Regions from separate parts of the Clostridium sp. genome, predicted to be linked through region 2. Evidence: riboswitches for the same ligand, from Rfam matches in the RefSeq annotation. Region 2 holds a riboswitch; the other holds the start of a gene.
The links. A riboswitch is a leader RNA that binds a small molecule or an ion and turns the genes downstream of it on or off. The one in region 2 is predicted to bind thiamine pyrophosphate.
Positions count from the first base shown of each region.

Region 1: linked by a shared signal. The riboswitch ahead of thiS (sulfur carrier protein ThiS) and the one ahead of thiC (phosphomethylpyrimidine synthase ThiC) in region 2 are both predicted to bind thiamine pyrophosphate.

Region 1 is NZ_JAKVOI010000001.1:491,685-499,871, reverse strand. It holds gene LKE46_RS02730 (methyl-accepting chemotaxis protein) at 1-717, shown strand, start outside; gene LKE46_RS02725 (HAD family hydrolase) at 732-1,385, shown strand; gene LKE46_RS02720 (thiamine phosphate synthase) at 1,441-2,052, opposite strand; gene thiH (2-iminoacetate synthase ThiH) at 2,053-3,162, opposite strand; gene LKE46_RS02710 (thiazole synthase) at 3,174-3,938, opposite strand; gene thiS (sulfur carrier protein ThiS) at 3,986-4,180, opposite strand; TPP riboswitch at 4,343-4,451, opposite strand; gene LKE46_RS02700 (GNAT family N-acetyltransferase) at 4,605-5,171, shown strand; gene LKE46_RS02695 (DUF2156 domain-containing protein) at 5,186-6,079, shown strand; gene LKE46_RS02690 (glutamine--tRNA ligase/YqeY domain fusion protein) at 6,124-7,782, opposite strand; gene LKE46_RS02685 (YidC/Oxa1 family membrane protein insertase) at 7,905-8,187, opposite strand, start outside.
Region 2 is NZ_JAKVOI010000001.1:1,630,709-1,638,895, reverse strand. It holds gene LKE46_RS08160 (hypothetical protein) at 1-75, opposite strand, end outside; gene LKE46_RS08155 (cache domain-containing protein) at 76-321, opposite strand; gene LKE46_RS08150 (hypothetical protein) at 485-730, opposite strand; gene LKE46_RS08145 (MBL fold metallo-hydrolase) at 883-1,641, opposite strand; gene LKE46_RS08140 (VOC family protein) at 1,758-2,126, shown strand; TPP riboswitch at 2,185-2,288, shown strand; gene thiC (phosphomethylpyrimidine synthase ThiC) at 2,372-3,685, shown strand; gene LKE46_RS08130 (single-stranded DNA-binding protein) at 3,748-4,080, shown strand; gene LKE46_RS08125 (hypothetical protein) at 4,297-4,635, shown strand; gene LKE46_RS08120 (flagellin) at 4,738-5,580, shown strand; gene flgB (flagellar basal body rod protein FlgB) at 5,947-6,333, shown strand; gene flgC (flagellar basal body rod protein FlgC) at 6,344-6,775, shown strand; gene fliE (flagellar hook-basal body complex protein FliE) at 6,792-7,094, shown strand; gene fliF (flagellar basal-body MS-ring/collar protein FliF) at 7,111-8,187, shown strand, end outside.

The DNA of each region.
Region 1 (8,187 bases), 1.1 Mb from region 2:
AACTTCATAAAGGTAGTAAACAGTGAAAATATAAACATGAATGCAAAACCCGGCGATCCTTTGAGACCTAAAGGGGCTGCCTATGAATGCATAAAGGCCGGCAAACCAATAGTAACAATAGTTCCCAAGGAAACCTTTGGTGTTGAAATAAAAGCCATAGGAATACCAGTAAAAGAGGATGATAAAATAATAGGCAGTGTAGTTTTGGTTAAAAGCATGGAACGTCACTATAAATTTCTGGAGGCTTCTAAAATATTGTCAAAAGCCATTCAGGGAATTTCAAAAGCTTCAGAAGTTATAACTTCTGATGTAGAAAAATCGGTAAATTCCAATGAAAACATATTGTCGGAAGTCAAGGATGCTGCAGAAAAAACTAAAAATACAGATGAAGTATTAGATTTTATTAAAAATATAGCTTCTAAGACAAATCTTTTAGGCCTAAATGCAGCTATTGAGGCTTCAAGGGCAGGAGAAAACGGAAAAGGGTTTACTGTAGTTGCAAATGAAATACGAAAGTTGTCAAGTTCAAGTACTGAGTCTGTATCCCAAATAAACTCCATACTTAAGGAAATAGAAAAATCGGTAAATAATATATCCAGTGGAATAAGTTCCACCTCAGATACATTCAAGGATCAACTTTCCCAGATTCAAGAACTTAATGCTTCCATAAGCAATCTTACTATATTAATTAACAAACTCAATGAGCTATCTGAATAACTGGAGGAATTAAAATGATTTATTCTGGAATCATATTTGATCTTGACGGCACACTTCTCAATACACTTGGCGACCTTGCAAACTCAATGAATTTTGTACTTGAAAAACATGGTTTTCCAACTCACGATATTGAGAAATATAATTACTTTGTAGGAAACGGAATGAAAGAGCTCGTAAGACGTACGCTGCCCTTTGAAGAACCCGAAGAATCACTAGTAGAGATATGCCTGTCACAACTTAAAGAACAATACAGCAGAAAATGGCATGAACTTACAATGCCTTATGCTGAAATAGAGGAATTGCTTGACAATCTCTACAATAAAGATATGAAAATATCTGTTTTGTCAAATAAACCGGATGAATTTACTAAATTAATGATTGATAAATTTTTTGGGCTGAAGCGTTTTGACTTTGTATTTGGTTCAAGGGGTGGTGTACCTAATAAGCCTGATCCCTATTCGGCACTTGAAATAGCAAGGCTATCCAAAATTGAGCCATCTAAATACCTTTACCTTGGGGATACAGATGTCGATATGAAAACTGCAAACAACGCTGGAATGTATGCCATAGGTGTTACCTGGGGATTCAGAAGTGCCGATGAATTGCTAGAAAATGGTGCAAATGTACTTATCCACAATCCCATGGAACTCATGAAATTTATAAAATAGATATTATAAAAATATACGAGGCCATTAACAGCCTCGTATATTTTTACAACAGACATCAGAGCAGCATGGCACATGACATTATTGCAACACCATAAGCTCCAGTATTAAGAACTTCTTCAATATTGGAAGGCCCTATACCTCCTATTGCAATTACAGGTATATCTACACCTTCAATTACTTTTTTTAAAAAATCCAGTCCTTTTCCTTCCAAGCCTGGTTTACAGCCGGTTTCAAATATATTACCGGCTATTATATAATCTGCCCCTGACTTTTCAACTTCTACAGCTTCCCGGACACTGTGGATTGAGACTCCTATCTTTATATTTTTATTTTTCAGAGTATCTATCTCCCTGCTATTTTCCTCCATGGATTTAAATATCTGAAATCCTGTATGGAATGCAAAAGCCCTGAGATTCAAAGCTGCTCTTGCACTTCCATTTATTATGAATCTTTTATTGTATCTATCGCATATATCTTTAATACTTTTACCCATTGCAATGATTTCTTCATAACATAAGTCTTTTTCCCTGAGCATTATGGCATCCGTACCAAGCCGGGCACATTTTTCCAGCGTACTATATAGACATCCTTCCGGTACAAGATGTCTGTTTGTAATTGAAATTATCCTTTTGCTTCCCTTCAATTTAAAAATATCCTCATTTTTCATTTAACAATACTGCCAGTCCTTGAATACTGCATTGTATCCCTGCTTCTCTATCTCATCCTTTATTTCATCAACTGATCTGCTATCGGATATTATAAACTGGCCTTCTCCTTTATCTTCATCATCCAATGAATGTCCTCCAACTTCGGTAGTGACACCTGCAGACATTTTCGTAACTCCAAGTGGAATAAGGTTGTTTCTCATTTCCGCTCCCTCTCTTGTAGTAATATTGATACCCGCTCTCTGCAGAAATATCTTATATGCCATAGCAGCCTGTACTAAATTTTTGTCAGTTACTTCATATATCTTGATTGGGCTTCCGGCATGAGGTCTTATTCTTGGAACAGACATACTTATTTCAACGGAGGGATAATTCTTTGAAATATACTCGGCATGAACACCTGTCAGAAATACTTCATTTCTCCACTTGTAAAGTCCCAGAAGTGCACTCATTCCTACAGAATGTATTCCTGCCCTGCATCCCCTGTCAAGTGCCTCCAGTCTATATCTATAGTCTCTCTTCTTCCCTGCAAGATGCACTGTCTTATATACATCTTCATTATAGGTTTCCTGGTATACCGTCAAACTGTCAGCACCAAGTTCTACAAGCTCCCTGTACTCATCCTCCTCAAGAGGATATATTTCAAGACATATGGAAGCAAAATATTTCTTGAGTATTTTTACAGCTTCTTTCAGGTATTCCATAGGGCAATGATACCTTGATTCACCTGTAAGCAGTATTATATGTTTCAGGCCCGTTTGTGATATTGCTTTGGCCTCTCTTTCAATTTCCTCATAGGTCATCTTTTTTCGTACAATTTTGTTCTCTACATTGTATCCGCAGTAAATGCATTTATTTGTACAATAATTTGCAATATACATAGGTGTATACAAAACTATACTCTTTCCAAAATTCCTTATACTTATCTCTCTAGCTTTTCTGGCCATGGGTTCAAGATACCTTTCTGCCGCTGGAGATAAAAGTGCCAAAAAATCTTCCCGTGAAATTCTATCTTTCAAAAGTATATTTTCTACTTTTGAGTCAGTAACATTCTCAAAAAATCCGTCAAAATCAAAATCCTCATATTTTTTTATTTCTTCATAAATTCCCAATATGTTCCCCCCTATCTCAAAAATCCCGTGAGTGGAGAAGAAGCTTCAGCTCTGTCTCTTTGAGCACCTAACTTTGCAATATATGCCTGTCTTCCGGCTTTTACTGCATATTTAAAGGCCTCTGCCATAAGTACGGGATTTTCTGATGTAGCTATCGCTGTATTTACAAGTACGGCATCTGCTCCCATTTCCATAACCAAAGTTGCATCGGAAGGTTTGCCTATGCCTGCATCTACTATTACAGGAATATCTATTTCATCTATAAGTATTCTAATCATTTCTTTAGTCCTTATTCCACGGTTTGATCCTATTGGTGAGCCAAGAGGCATAACTGCTGCTGCACCCACATTTACAAGTCTCTTTGCATCTGAAAGATCGGGATTTATATATGGGAGTACGACAAATCCATCTTTGACAAGTTCCTCTGTTGCTTTTATAGTTTCAATATTGTCCGGCAGAAGATATTTATTATCAGATACTGCCTCTATCTTTATCCAGTTTCCACATCCTGCAGCTCTTCCAAGCTTGGCCAGTCTCACCACTTCATCTGCTGTCCTTGCCCCTGATGTATTGGGAAGCAATATATACTCCTTGCCTATAAAATCTACAATGTTTCCTCTGTTGGAATGCATATCTACTCTTCTAAGTGCTGTAGTCACCACATTAGTCTCTGCACTTTTCAGTACATCCGGCAATAACTCGTCCGAAGAATATTTACCTGTTCCTAAAAACAATCTGCTGCTGAGTTCTTTTCCTCCAATAATCAACTTATCCATAAAATACCTCCATAAATTATTTTAAAATAATTATATTCAGCTATATATTAGCCTCCAGCTACAAAGCGTATTATCTCTACATTTGAATTGCTGTTCAACTTTATATTCCCGAACCGACCTCTTTCTGCAATTTCCATATCCACCTCCACAGCTACATTATTGGAATCAATACTTAAGGCTTCCAAAAGCTCTGAAATTGTTATTCCATCCTGGAATTCCATTTTTTCTCCATTTACTATCAAAGTTTACTCCCCCTTTCTCAATTATATAGATTTAGTTTGATACAAAATACAGCAAAAAGGAAACATATAAAAAATGTTTCCTCATAATCTGATTTAAATATACTTTAAAAGATAAAAACACAAATTCCAGGAGAATTTGTGTTTAAAACAACCTTGCCATATATTTTGCAAATATTATCTCCCTACGTTGGCATTGCCCAAATCAGGTTATGAGGATAAGGAATAACATTCCACTCTCAGATCATCAATATGACCTCTCCATATGTTCTATTAAATTGTTGATACATATATATTATAGCATAGCAAAAATTTAAATCAATGTTAAAATTCTTCAATTTAATTTGAATTATTACATATACATAAGTTATAATCTATATAAAAGTTATTATTTATTAATTTTAGTTTTCACAGGGTGGCGCATATTATGATAAAAAATTTACTAAAAGGATCAAAAATCATACTGACCGCTTTTAGAGAAGACGATCTGAAAATATTGGAAGCATGGTACAATGACGTATCATTTTTAAGAAACTATGATATGATATCATCTTTTCCAATGTCACTATATGAATTAAAGCCTATGATAGAAGATGTAAAAAAATCTCCCGATAAATTTATATTTGCTGTAAGAAACACTTCAAATGGCGAATTCATAGGAGTTACAGGCTTTGAAAATATATTGTGGAACAATGGAGTTGCTACCATATACATAGGCATAGGGAATGAATCATATCGTGGAGTCGGTATAGGTAGAGAGGCCCTGAGTCTCACTATTGAATTTGGATTTGAGGAACTTAATCTTCACAGAATACAATTAACTGTATTATCCTACAACACACCAGCTATAAAATTATATGAAAAGGTGGGATTTAAAAGGGAGGGAACTTACAGGGAATTTATACATAGGGATAACAAAAGATATGATATGTATCTGTATGGCCTTCTTAGAAATGAATGGCAATCCAATCAACCTATTAACAAATTGAAATGACAAGGAGAATATTTATGCTAGAATTCAATCCACTAACTATGGAGGATAAAAGTTTTTTTGACAATTATCTACACGATTATAATTTTACTACCTGCGAATATTCCTTTACAACTCTTCTTATCTGGAGGAAGGCATGTGATATAAGCTACACTGTAATAGATGACGTACTTGTACTCAGAAAAATGGGGTTCGATGGAAATTATTACTTTATGCAGCCTATAGGTTATACAAAAGAAAATCTCAAAAATGTTGTGGAACTGCTCAAGGAGTATTCATCATCAAATAACATGCCATATTTATTTGGAGATGCAGAGGAAAGTTTTTTAGAAGATTTAAAAGATATATATGGAAATAACATTATTGTAAAAGAGGATGTAGATAATTTCGACTATTTATATGATACCCAGAAGCTGACAACATTGTCAGGCAAAAAGTTGCACTCAAAAAAAAATCACTACAACAAATTCATAAAAACCTACAACTATGCTACAAAGGATTTTTTTGAACCAGGGGTCAAAGAAGATTGTATGAAGGCTGCCAAATTATGGTACGACATGAAAAATAGTGACAATAAATACCTGTATTATGAACTGGAGGGTATAAAGGAGATATCATCCAACATGAAACAACTCAATCTTGAAGCCATGGCAGTATATGTAGACAATGAAATATCCGCCTTTACAATAGGTGAAAAAGTAAATCCAGATATGGGAATAATACACATAGAAAAAGGAATTACAAATGTAAATGGGATTTACACATTCGTAAACAAAACCTTCGTGGAAAATTATCTTCAGGATGTAAAATATATAAACAGGGAACAGGATTTGGGGCTTGAGGGTCTCATAAAGGCAAAAAAATCCTACCATCCCATAAAAATGGCTAAAAAATACTGTATACGTGTATAAAAAGATGTAGATAACCTTTAATTCAGGTTTATCTACATCTTTTCCTACTTTTTTATCTTAAAAGAACTCTTCAGTGAAACAATTCTATTAAATACCAGTTTACCATTTTTGGTAAATTTACTGTCAACATTGAAATATCCATGTCTGAAAAATTGAAATTTTTGTCCAGGTTTTGCTGATTTCATATTTGGTTCCAGAAATCCATTCAATATTTCAAGTGAGTTTTGATTTACATTATCCAGAAAAGAATCACTATCCTCTTCTCCACCATCCAGTATCAGTGGCTCATATAATCTTATCTCTGCCGGAATCGCAGTATTGAGATTTACCCAGTGAATAGTTCCTCTTACTTTTCTTCCGTCCGGACTGTTTCCTCCCCTTGATGCAGGATCATAAGTACAGTGGAGCTCTATAATGTTTCCTCCATTATCCTTGACGGGATCAATACACTTTATGAAATAAGCTCCCTTCAATCTAACTTCATTTCCTGGAAACAGCCTGTAGTATTTTTTAGGAGGGTTCTCCATATAATCTTCCTGTTCAATATACAGCTCTCTTGAAAAAGGAACCTTCCTCGTTCCTGCTGAAGGATCATCAGGATTATTTTCAACTTCGAACTCTTCAGTCTTCCCTTCTGGATAATTCGTTATTACAACCTTTAGAGGTCTTAAAACAGCCATAGTCCTAGGTGCCTTTTTTTCAAGATCATCCCTTAAAAAGTAGTCAAGCATTTGTGAATCAACTACACTGCCTGCCTTCGACACTCCTATAGCCTTGCAAAAATTTCGTATTGATTCAGGCGTAAATCCCCTTCTTCTAAGCCCGGCAATTGTGGGCATACGAGGATCATCCCAGCCATCTACGAAATTTTCATCTACAAGCTTTTTGAGTTTTCTCTTGCTCATAACAGTATTTGTCATATTGAGCCTTGCAAACTCTATCTGCTTTGGTACATTTTCCATTTCACATTCACGCACTATCCAGTCATATAGAGGCCTGTGATCTTCAAATTCAAGCGTACATATTGAATGTGTTATGCCTTCAATTGCATCTTCAAGCGGATGTGCAAAATCATACATTGGATATATGCACCACTTGTTGCCTGTATTCTGGTGGGAAGCATGGGCTATACGGTAAATTACAGGATCTCTCAAATTAATGTTCGGAGAGGTCATATCTATTTTTGCCCTGAGCACTTTTTCTCCATCCTTGAATTCTCCATTTTTCATCTTCTCGAACAGTTCCAAATTTTCATCTACAGTCCTATTTCTATAAGGACTTTCTTTCCCAGGCTCTGTAAGCGTCCCCCTGTATTTTCTTATTTCATCTGCAGTCAAATCACAGACATAGGCCATTCCCTTTTTTATAAGAATCAAAGCACGTCTGTACATCTCATCAAAATAATTTGATGCAAAATGAAGCTCATCCCATTCATATCCAAGCCATTTTACATCCTTCTCTATGGATTCTACAAATTCCGTATCTTCCTTTATAGGATTTGTATCATCAAAACGGAGATTGGTTCTTCCATTAAATTCATCAGCTAATCCAAAATTCAGCACTATTGACTTTGCATGCCCTATATGTAAATATCCATTGGGTTCCGGTGGAAATCTCGTGATTATATTCTTATATTTTCCGGATTTCAAATCATCTAGAACTATGTTTTTTATAAAATTTGAAGCAACTTTATTATCGCCCATAGAATCATTCCTTTTTTATTAACTTATTTATTATTATATCCAGTTTGGCAAATTATAAAAGGTATCGATTATTGATTGAGTAAAATAAAGGGCATCTTAAGCAGAAAATGCCCTTTTAATTCCTAAACAAGATTCTTGTTTCTCACATACGCCCTAAAAATTACATCCTCTATAAAAGAAAAGATATTAGAAGTTATAAAATACAGGCCTATGGCTATAGGTGCTTTAATAGTTATCATAATACCAACAAATACAGAAATCAAAATGCTTGCTCTATTCGATTGGACTTGTTTGTATATATTAAAATAATCTACATAATTTATGAGGAACGGAAAAGTGGATACGGCTGAATACAGTAAAGGTACAATATAGTAACTGTCACTCATTTTTATGGAAGCAATCCAT
Region 2 (8,187 bases):
GTATTTTTTCTGTCCATTGTAGATATATTCATCAAATCCACTGCTATTTTTGATTACATTTTTCCAGTAGCTCATCTATGTAACATCCTTTTTCCCGATTTCAGCCTTATCAGGAGGTGTGAGAGCAATTCCTTCTTTATCTACGATGAACACATAACCTTTTTCACCGATCTTTATATTTGAAAGTTGTTTAGCTACCTTGTTCATATTGATATCCATTGCAACAACTCCAACAATTTTTGTATTGTATTCAACAGTTTTTGTTATGGTTACAATAGGCATATTAGTCTCGGCATCCCTATAAAATTTAGTTATAATGATATTTCCTCTATTTTTTACAGCTTCTGTATACCAGGGCCTTGCTGTCGGGTCAAAGTTTTTTCCTAAATTCCCCTACGGACATATGTACATATTCTTACTGCTTGTTCCATAGAAATGGACGTAACCTCATTGTTGTTATCTTTGAAGTTTTTAAGCATGTCAACTAGAAAAGTCGTATTTCCCGGATGTGTATTAAGCTCCGTAAGATTAGGACTGGTGATAATATATTTAATTCTTCATTGAATTTGCCAAAATATTTATCCAGTCCTCTGTTTACTTCTGAAACTGTCTGCTTGGTAGTTACTTGAAATCTCTGTGTAAGTATATCCTGAGTTTTGTGGTATGCTATTAAACCAAGAAGTGTAATTGGTATTACAGACAAAGCTATTAGTATAATAGTAAGCTTCATACCTATAGCAGATTTTAGTATGTTTTTTTGTAATTCATATTTTCCTCCCCAGCATACATTATTTTATTGTAAAGTATCTACTATAGGAATTATAATAATTCAATATTAAATAGAGATTTATAACCCGTTAAATATATCTTAACTGTCTTTTGTTATACACTTCCTTCTATTTCAAGCTGAAATATTTCACCTATGCTGTGTATATCAATGACCTTTGTACTGTAACTTTTCACTGCATCCTTGAATTTTGTAGTTATTGACATATTATTCCAAAAATGCATTGGAAAGAAGAAACGGGGGTCTATCTCCTTTATAAAATATTCTCCTCCGGACAGGTAGTATTCATCCAGCCTTGGATCTACCGGGAAAAATGCTATATCGATTTTCTGTCCTTTCAATTTGTCTATTTCATCTTTGAAATTTATTTCGGCAGCTTTTCGATCTTCAGCCGTATCCTCCTTCCAGTTCCACCAGTTCAGGTCACCGGAATGAAAAAGGGTGATGCCTTCCAGTTTTACTAAAAATGAAATTCCTATATCAGTGGAGCCGAAGGCCTTTACATAGACACCTTCTTCTTTTAAGGCAATATCTTCGTACTTTGATAATTTAAAATAATTTTCTGAAGGGTTCGATATGGATATATCGCTGCTCAGTATATACTTGATTTTTTTATTTATCCTGTTCCATTTGAATATTACTGGATTGAAATGATCCGGGTGACTATGGGATACAAATACAATTATATTTTTTTTGCTTTTTATAAAAGCCGCCGATATGAGGCCGTTTTCTATAGATTTTTCCTTTCCTGTAAAACTGTCCTTATAGTAGTCGAATATCAACAGATGTTTTTCCATTTCAACTGCAAATCCACTGTGATAAAGGTAGTGGACTTTTATATTGTGATTGCTCAATTTATACACCTCTCTTCAGTACTTATTTTATTATAATATCACAAACAGGAGACATATTCACAAATATATGAATGTAGGCTATAATGAAGGTGAATTGAATAAATGGAGGGATAGTTTTGAAATTCAAATTTGACCACAACAATATAAATGTACTGGATATTGAAAAATCAAAAAAGTTTTATGAAGAAGCACTTGGATTCAGAGAAATTGACAGGAAGATATCGGAGGACGACAGCTTCATACTTGTTTTTATGGGAGACGGGGACAGCAAATACAAAATAGAACTTACCTGGCTTAGAGACAGGAAGGAGCCGTATAACCTGGGAGACAATGAAATACATATGGCAGTCAGAACAGATGATTATGATGCTGCCCATGAACTTCACAGAAAAATGGGGTGTATATGCTATGAAAACAAGAAGATGGGATTGTATTTCATAGCTGACCCCGACGGCTACTGGACGGAAATACTGCCACAGAAATAGAAATTGTTCATTGTCAAGAAAATCAAATTGTGTTAAACTTGAATTAAATAACTGAATAGATTTTTACTGGGTGTGCCGCAGGGCTGAGAGAGATTTTTGAATCTCAAACCTTAGAACCTGATGTAGTTAATTCTACCGTAGGGAAAGTATCTTATATTGCGAGTTAAACGAAATATATTTCAGCTTTCTTTAGGGAGGCTGATTTTTTTATGGGTAATTTGTATGAATTTAAAGGAGGAAGTATTATGAACTATTCTACTCAGATGGATGCCGCAAAAAAAGGCATAATTACTAGAGAGATGGCTGTAGTAGCTGAAAAGGAAAATATAGATTTGGAAAAGCTGAGGGATCTGATTGCAAAGGGACAGGCTGTAATACCGGCCAACAAGAACCATGTTTCACTTGACCCTGAGGCTGTGGGAAGCGGGCTCAAGACAAAGATAAATGTAAATCTTGGAATATCAAGAGATTGCCCTGATGTAGATACCGAGCTTGAAAAGGTCAAGAAGGCAATTGAAATGAAGGCCGAGGCAATAATGGACCTGAGCTCCTTTGGAAAAACCGAAGAATTCAGAAAAAAACTCATAGGCATGAGCAGTGCCATGATTGGAACCGTTCCAATATATGATGCAGTTGGATTTTATGACAAGGAACTGAAGGACATAACCGAGGAAGAATTCATAGAGGTCATTGAAAAACAGGCACAGGACGGGGTTGACTTTATGACAATCCATGCAGGTATAAACAGGGAAACTGCAGCGGTTTTCAAGAGAAACAGGAGACGCATGAACATAGTTTCAAGGGGAGGCTCACTCATGTATGCCTGGATGGAGCTCAACAACAAGGAAAATCCTTTTTATGAGCATTTTGATAAAATACTTGATATATGTGCAAAATATGATGTAACCTTGAGTCTCGGAGATGCCTGCAGGCCGGGATGTGTTTCGGATGCTACAGATGCCATCCAGATAAAGGAGCTTATAACACTTGGCGAACTTACCAAAGCTGCCTGGGAGAAAAATGTACAGGTTATGATAGAAGGACCCGGACACATGGCATTGAATGAGATAAAGGCAAATATGATTCTGGAAAAGAAACTGTGTCATAATGCACCTTTTTATGTTCTGGGACCACTTGTTACGGATATTGCTCCCGGATATGACCATATTACGAGCGCCATAGGTGGAGCCATTGCGGCTGCATCAGGGGCGGATTTCCTCTGCTATGTTACGCCTGCGGAACATCTCAGACTGCCTACGCTTGATGACATGAAGGAGGGAATCATAGCTTCCAAAATAGCTGCACATGCGGCAGATATAGCAAAGGGTGTAAAGGGAGCCATTGACTGGGACAACAAAATGGCAGAGGCAAGGCAGAAACTCGATTGGGAAAAGACCTTCGAACTTTCAATAGACCCTGAAAAAGCAATAAGATACAGGAGGGAATCTACTCCTGAATGCAGTGATACATGCACAATGTGTGGAAAAATGTGTGCAGTAAGGAATATGAACAGGGTAATGAGTGGAAAGGATGTAAATATACTTAGAAAAGATGATTAACTGTGATTAAAAACTCCCAACATGGATATAATTATTAAAAAAATAGTTGGGAGGTAATCCATTTGAATAATGTTACTCTTATAGGAAGGCTCACCAAAGATGCTGAACTCTTTAAAATAGAAAACAGCAAGAGAGGTATGTTGAAATTCATACTGGCCGTAGATAAAAATTTTACGACCAGAAATGGAGAAAAACAGGCTGATTTTATTTCTGTAACTTATTTCAGCGGAGGAGCTGAAAAACTCCAGCAGTATCTGAAAAAGGGGAGGCTGCTCGGGGTAAACGGAAAAATAACTACCAGAAGCTACACAAAGGGAGATACGAGAAGATATTATATGAATGTGGAAGCAGATACGATTCAATTCCTTGAGTACAAGAAGGAAACTCTGGCCTAGTTGTATGCAGGATGATTAAAATTCTATATTTTATTTTATATTGGGGGAAATGGACTTTAGGTACATTTCCCCTATATATGTCAATTATACATAATTGACATATATATATAATTATTGATAATATTAATTATATAGTAAAGTTTTTTAAACAATCTTTGAATTTATTTCAAAGTCTTCATAAAAGGTTTAAGATTAATTGCAGGGGCGGTGGTAAATGTGGATAATGATGAAAAAATATTGATAAGCAAGCAGTGTATAGACAGGATACTTTCAGGACTTAAAACTATTAAAATAAATGAGAAGAATAAACTTATCAGAAGACAGGTTTCGGACATGCTTAATATGATTGACACGGAACTGAATTATGGGAATTTGTCTCTTGAGGATAAGATATTGAAAAAGATGAAGGAGACAAAAGGTTCCGATCCGGACATGAATGCAAATCTGTATATATTGTATCAGAATCTTGTAAATGGACGTATAAGCAAGGAACAGGCTCTGGACAGCTACAATATATATTCGAAGATAGAGCCTTATGAAAAGACTATAGAGTAGATTAATGACGTAGTTTGTCTAAAGTATTTTTGAACTGTGTCCGATAATGATTGTAAGAATTATTCTGCTTTTATCAAATAAACAGGAGGAGTGAGCTTTTTTATGAGGATAAGCTACAATATGCCCGCCCTAACCATGCACTTGCTTCAGAACAAGGCACTGGACAGGCAAAGTGGAAATCTGCTCAGAATAAGCAGCGGATATAAAATAAGCAGTGCAAAGGACAACCCAAGTGTACTTGTAAGAAGTGAAAATATAAGAATGCAGATAGGCGGACTTCAGTCGGCGTCCAGAAATACACAGGACGGAGTGAGTATGCTTCAGACGGCAGAAGGAGCCCTTCAGGAGATTACAGGAATGATCCAGAGGGTAAGACAGCTTACAGTGCAGGCAGGAAATGGTACTACTACGGAGAGCGACAGAAGTATAATAAAAAATGAAATAGATCAGATGCTGGATGGAATAGACAGTATGGCAAACGGTGCGGAATTCAACGGATTGAAGCTGCTCGCAGACAATACTACCTTGAAGCTGCCTGTAGGTGCCAACCCCGGGGAAAGTGTTGAAATACCACAGGTAAATCTAAGTAACGGCACGGGAAGCAAAATTGCCGGGATTTATGGAATCAAGGATGATACAGGCATATTGGAAGGAAATATTGACGGGGCACTGGATGCAATAGACAGTTCTCTTGATGAAGTGGTTTCAATAAGAAGCAAGTACGGTGCACTTGAAAATAGATTTGAAAGCACATATGACTGCATACAGGATATAAGCCAGAGAATGGTGGGAGCTGACAGCAGCTTGAGGGATTCTGACATAGCAGAAGAAATTGTGGGTTATACCAAGGAAAATATAATTGTAGATGCGTCAAATGCAATGATAGCCCAGGCGAACAAACTGCCCCAGGATGTGTTGAGAGTGCTGGAAAATGTAAGACAATGATATAGATAAAATATAAATGATGAGATACCTATTTTTTATTAATTGTAGAATGGTATCTTATTTTTTTGATTTTTTGGACATGATGTAGTAGAACGTTATAAGGTCTATAACAGTAACTTACATAATTTGACTGATGTTGGATGGATGACACAAAATAATTTACATAATTTGTGTAAAAATATAGAATATAGAGTACAATTATGTTAGAATAAATTATGTTAGTAAATAGTTTTAATCAAAAGTAAAATTATATTAAAAGTCAACTTTTAACATGCATTTAACAAGGAATTCCATAATAAATATCTAATACATATTATAATATATAAATATATGAGGAAAGGAGAAATTGTATTGAATATACAGAATATGTCGATTGATGAAACTGCTGGAAATCTGATTCAAAAGGCGCTGGATGCATCATCCGCCAGAAGCAGGGCCATATCCAACAATATAGCCAATATAAATACAAAGGGATATAAAAGGCAGTATGTCACTTTTGAAGAAAATCTTAAAAACAGCATGGACAATCTTGAATTGAAAACAGACGATGACAGACATATTAGCCTTGGAAACAGTTATGGAGCCATAACCAATAAAGTGGACAATTCAACCAGCATGAGGGAAGATGGAAACAATGTGGACATTGATGTCGAAACTGTAAATCAGGCGGCAAATGAGCTTATGTACAATGCTCTCATAACTCTTGAGAACAATAAATTGAATATGAGAAGAAATGTAATAAACGGAAACTAGGGGTGATTTTGTGATTCAAGCTTTTAATACAATGAGAATAAGTGCCAGCGGACTTTCTGCAGAAAGGCTTAGAATGGACACCGTGGCTTCAAATATGGCGAATGCAGAGACAACCCATGGTGCAAATGGACAGCCTTACAGAAGAAAGGTTGCAGTATTTCAGGAGAATTTGAATAGAGAAATTGGAAGTAATGGAAGTTATGAAAATGTTCCAATGGGAGTAAAGGCTGTAGGAATAGAGGAAGATAATTCACCCTTTAGAAGAGTGTATGATCCATCCAATCCAGATGCAGATGCTTCAGGATATGTATCAATGCCAAATGTAAATATACTCAATGAAATGGCCGATATGATGGTGGCTGTAAGATCGTATGAAGCCAATGTAAGTGCTATAAATTCTGAAAAGAGTATGTTCTCGAAAGCATTAGAAATAGGAAAGTAGGAGGTCTGACCAATATATGAAAATAAATGAATTTACACCTGATACGAGTATATTTGAAAAGATAGGTGCCGGTATTTCAACCAATAATGCAGGCAGTGAAAATGATTTTGGAAATTTGCTGAAGCAAAAATTGGATGAAGTAAATAGCGAACAGGTAAATGCCGATGAGGCGGTTCAGGATTTTATAGAAGGTGATAGAACAGATATACATAATGTAATGCTGGATGCAGAACAGGCAAGGATGTCACTTGAGCTTGCAGTACAGATCAGAAACAAGTTTGTGGATGCATATCAGGAATTGAATAGAACGCAGATGTAGAAGGAGAGCTAGATTGATGGGTAGGCTATCACAATTCTTTAAAAATTTAATAGGTAAATGGAAAGATTCCAGTAAAAATAAAAAGATAGCTTTTGGTATCATAGCGGCAGGAATTATAGCGGCTTTGATATTTGGAGGAATGACTCTGGGAAGGCAAAAATATGCCGTGTTGTTTTCAAACATGAACAGTACGGATGCAGCGGCAGTTTACAAACAGCTGAAAAGTGACAAGGTAGATGTAAAGGTGGAGGGAAATTCCATTCTAGTTCCGAAGGATCAGGTGGATCAAGTGAGAATGCAGGTTCTTTCGGAGGTACAGATGACTGATGGAAGTCAGGGGTTTGAAATTCTTGACAAGAATAAGTTCGGTGAAACGGATCAGCAGATGAAAATTGACTATCAAAGGGCACTTCAGGGTGAACTTGAAAGAACTATAAAGGCTCTTCCTGAAATTGACAATGCAAGGGTGCACCTGGTTCTGCCGGATGATACTGAATTTGTGAAAGATACAGATCCGGGAAGTGCTTCTGTCACTTTAAAGCTCAAGCCGGGCCAGCAGCTTTCAAAAGATCAGGTAAAGGCACTTGTTTCCCTTGTATCCGGGAGTGTAAAAAATGTACCCAAGAAAAATGTTGAGATAGTGGATGACAAGTTAAACCTTCTTTCAAGGGATTTATATGAAGGTGATTCAAATGGCGATGATTTGGGAAATTCATCTGTTCCTGCAGAAACCCAGCAGCAGCTTCAGACGAAATATGAAGATGAAGCGGAGAAAAAGCTTCTGGCACTTCTGGAACCTGTGTATGGAAAGGACAAAGTCAAGGTGAAAGTGAATGCTGATCTGGATTTTGATGCGGTTCAGCAGGACAGTAAAACCTATGACAAAAATAATGTTGTAGTAAGCGAGCACACTATAAACGATACGAATACAGGTGGAACCGACAACGCAGGGACAAGCCCTGTAGACAACAATATGAGCAATACCACTACAAATACTGCAAATGGAGGGAATTCTACTCACAACGAGGTTACCAGAAACTACGACGTACCTACTGTGGAACAGAAGACTGTGAAAGCCCCCGGAAGTGTGAAA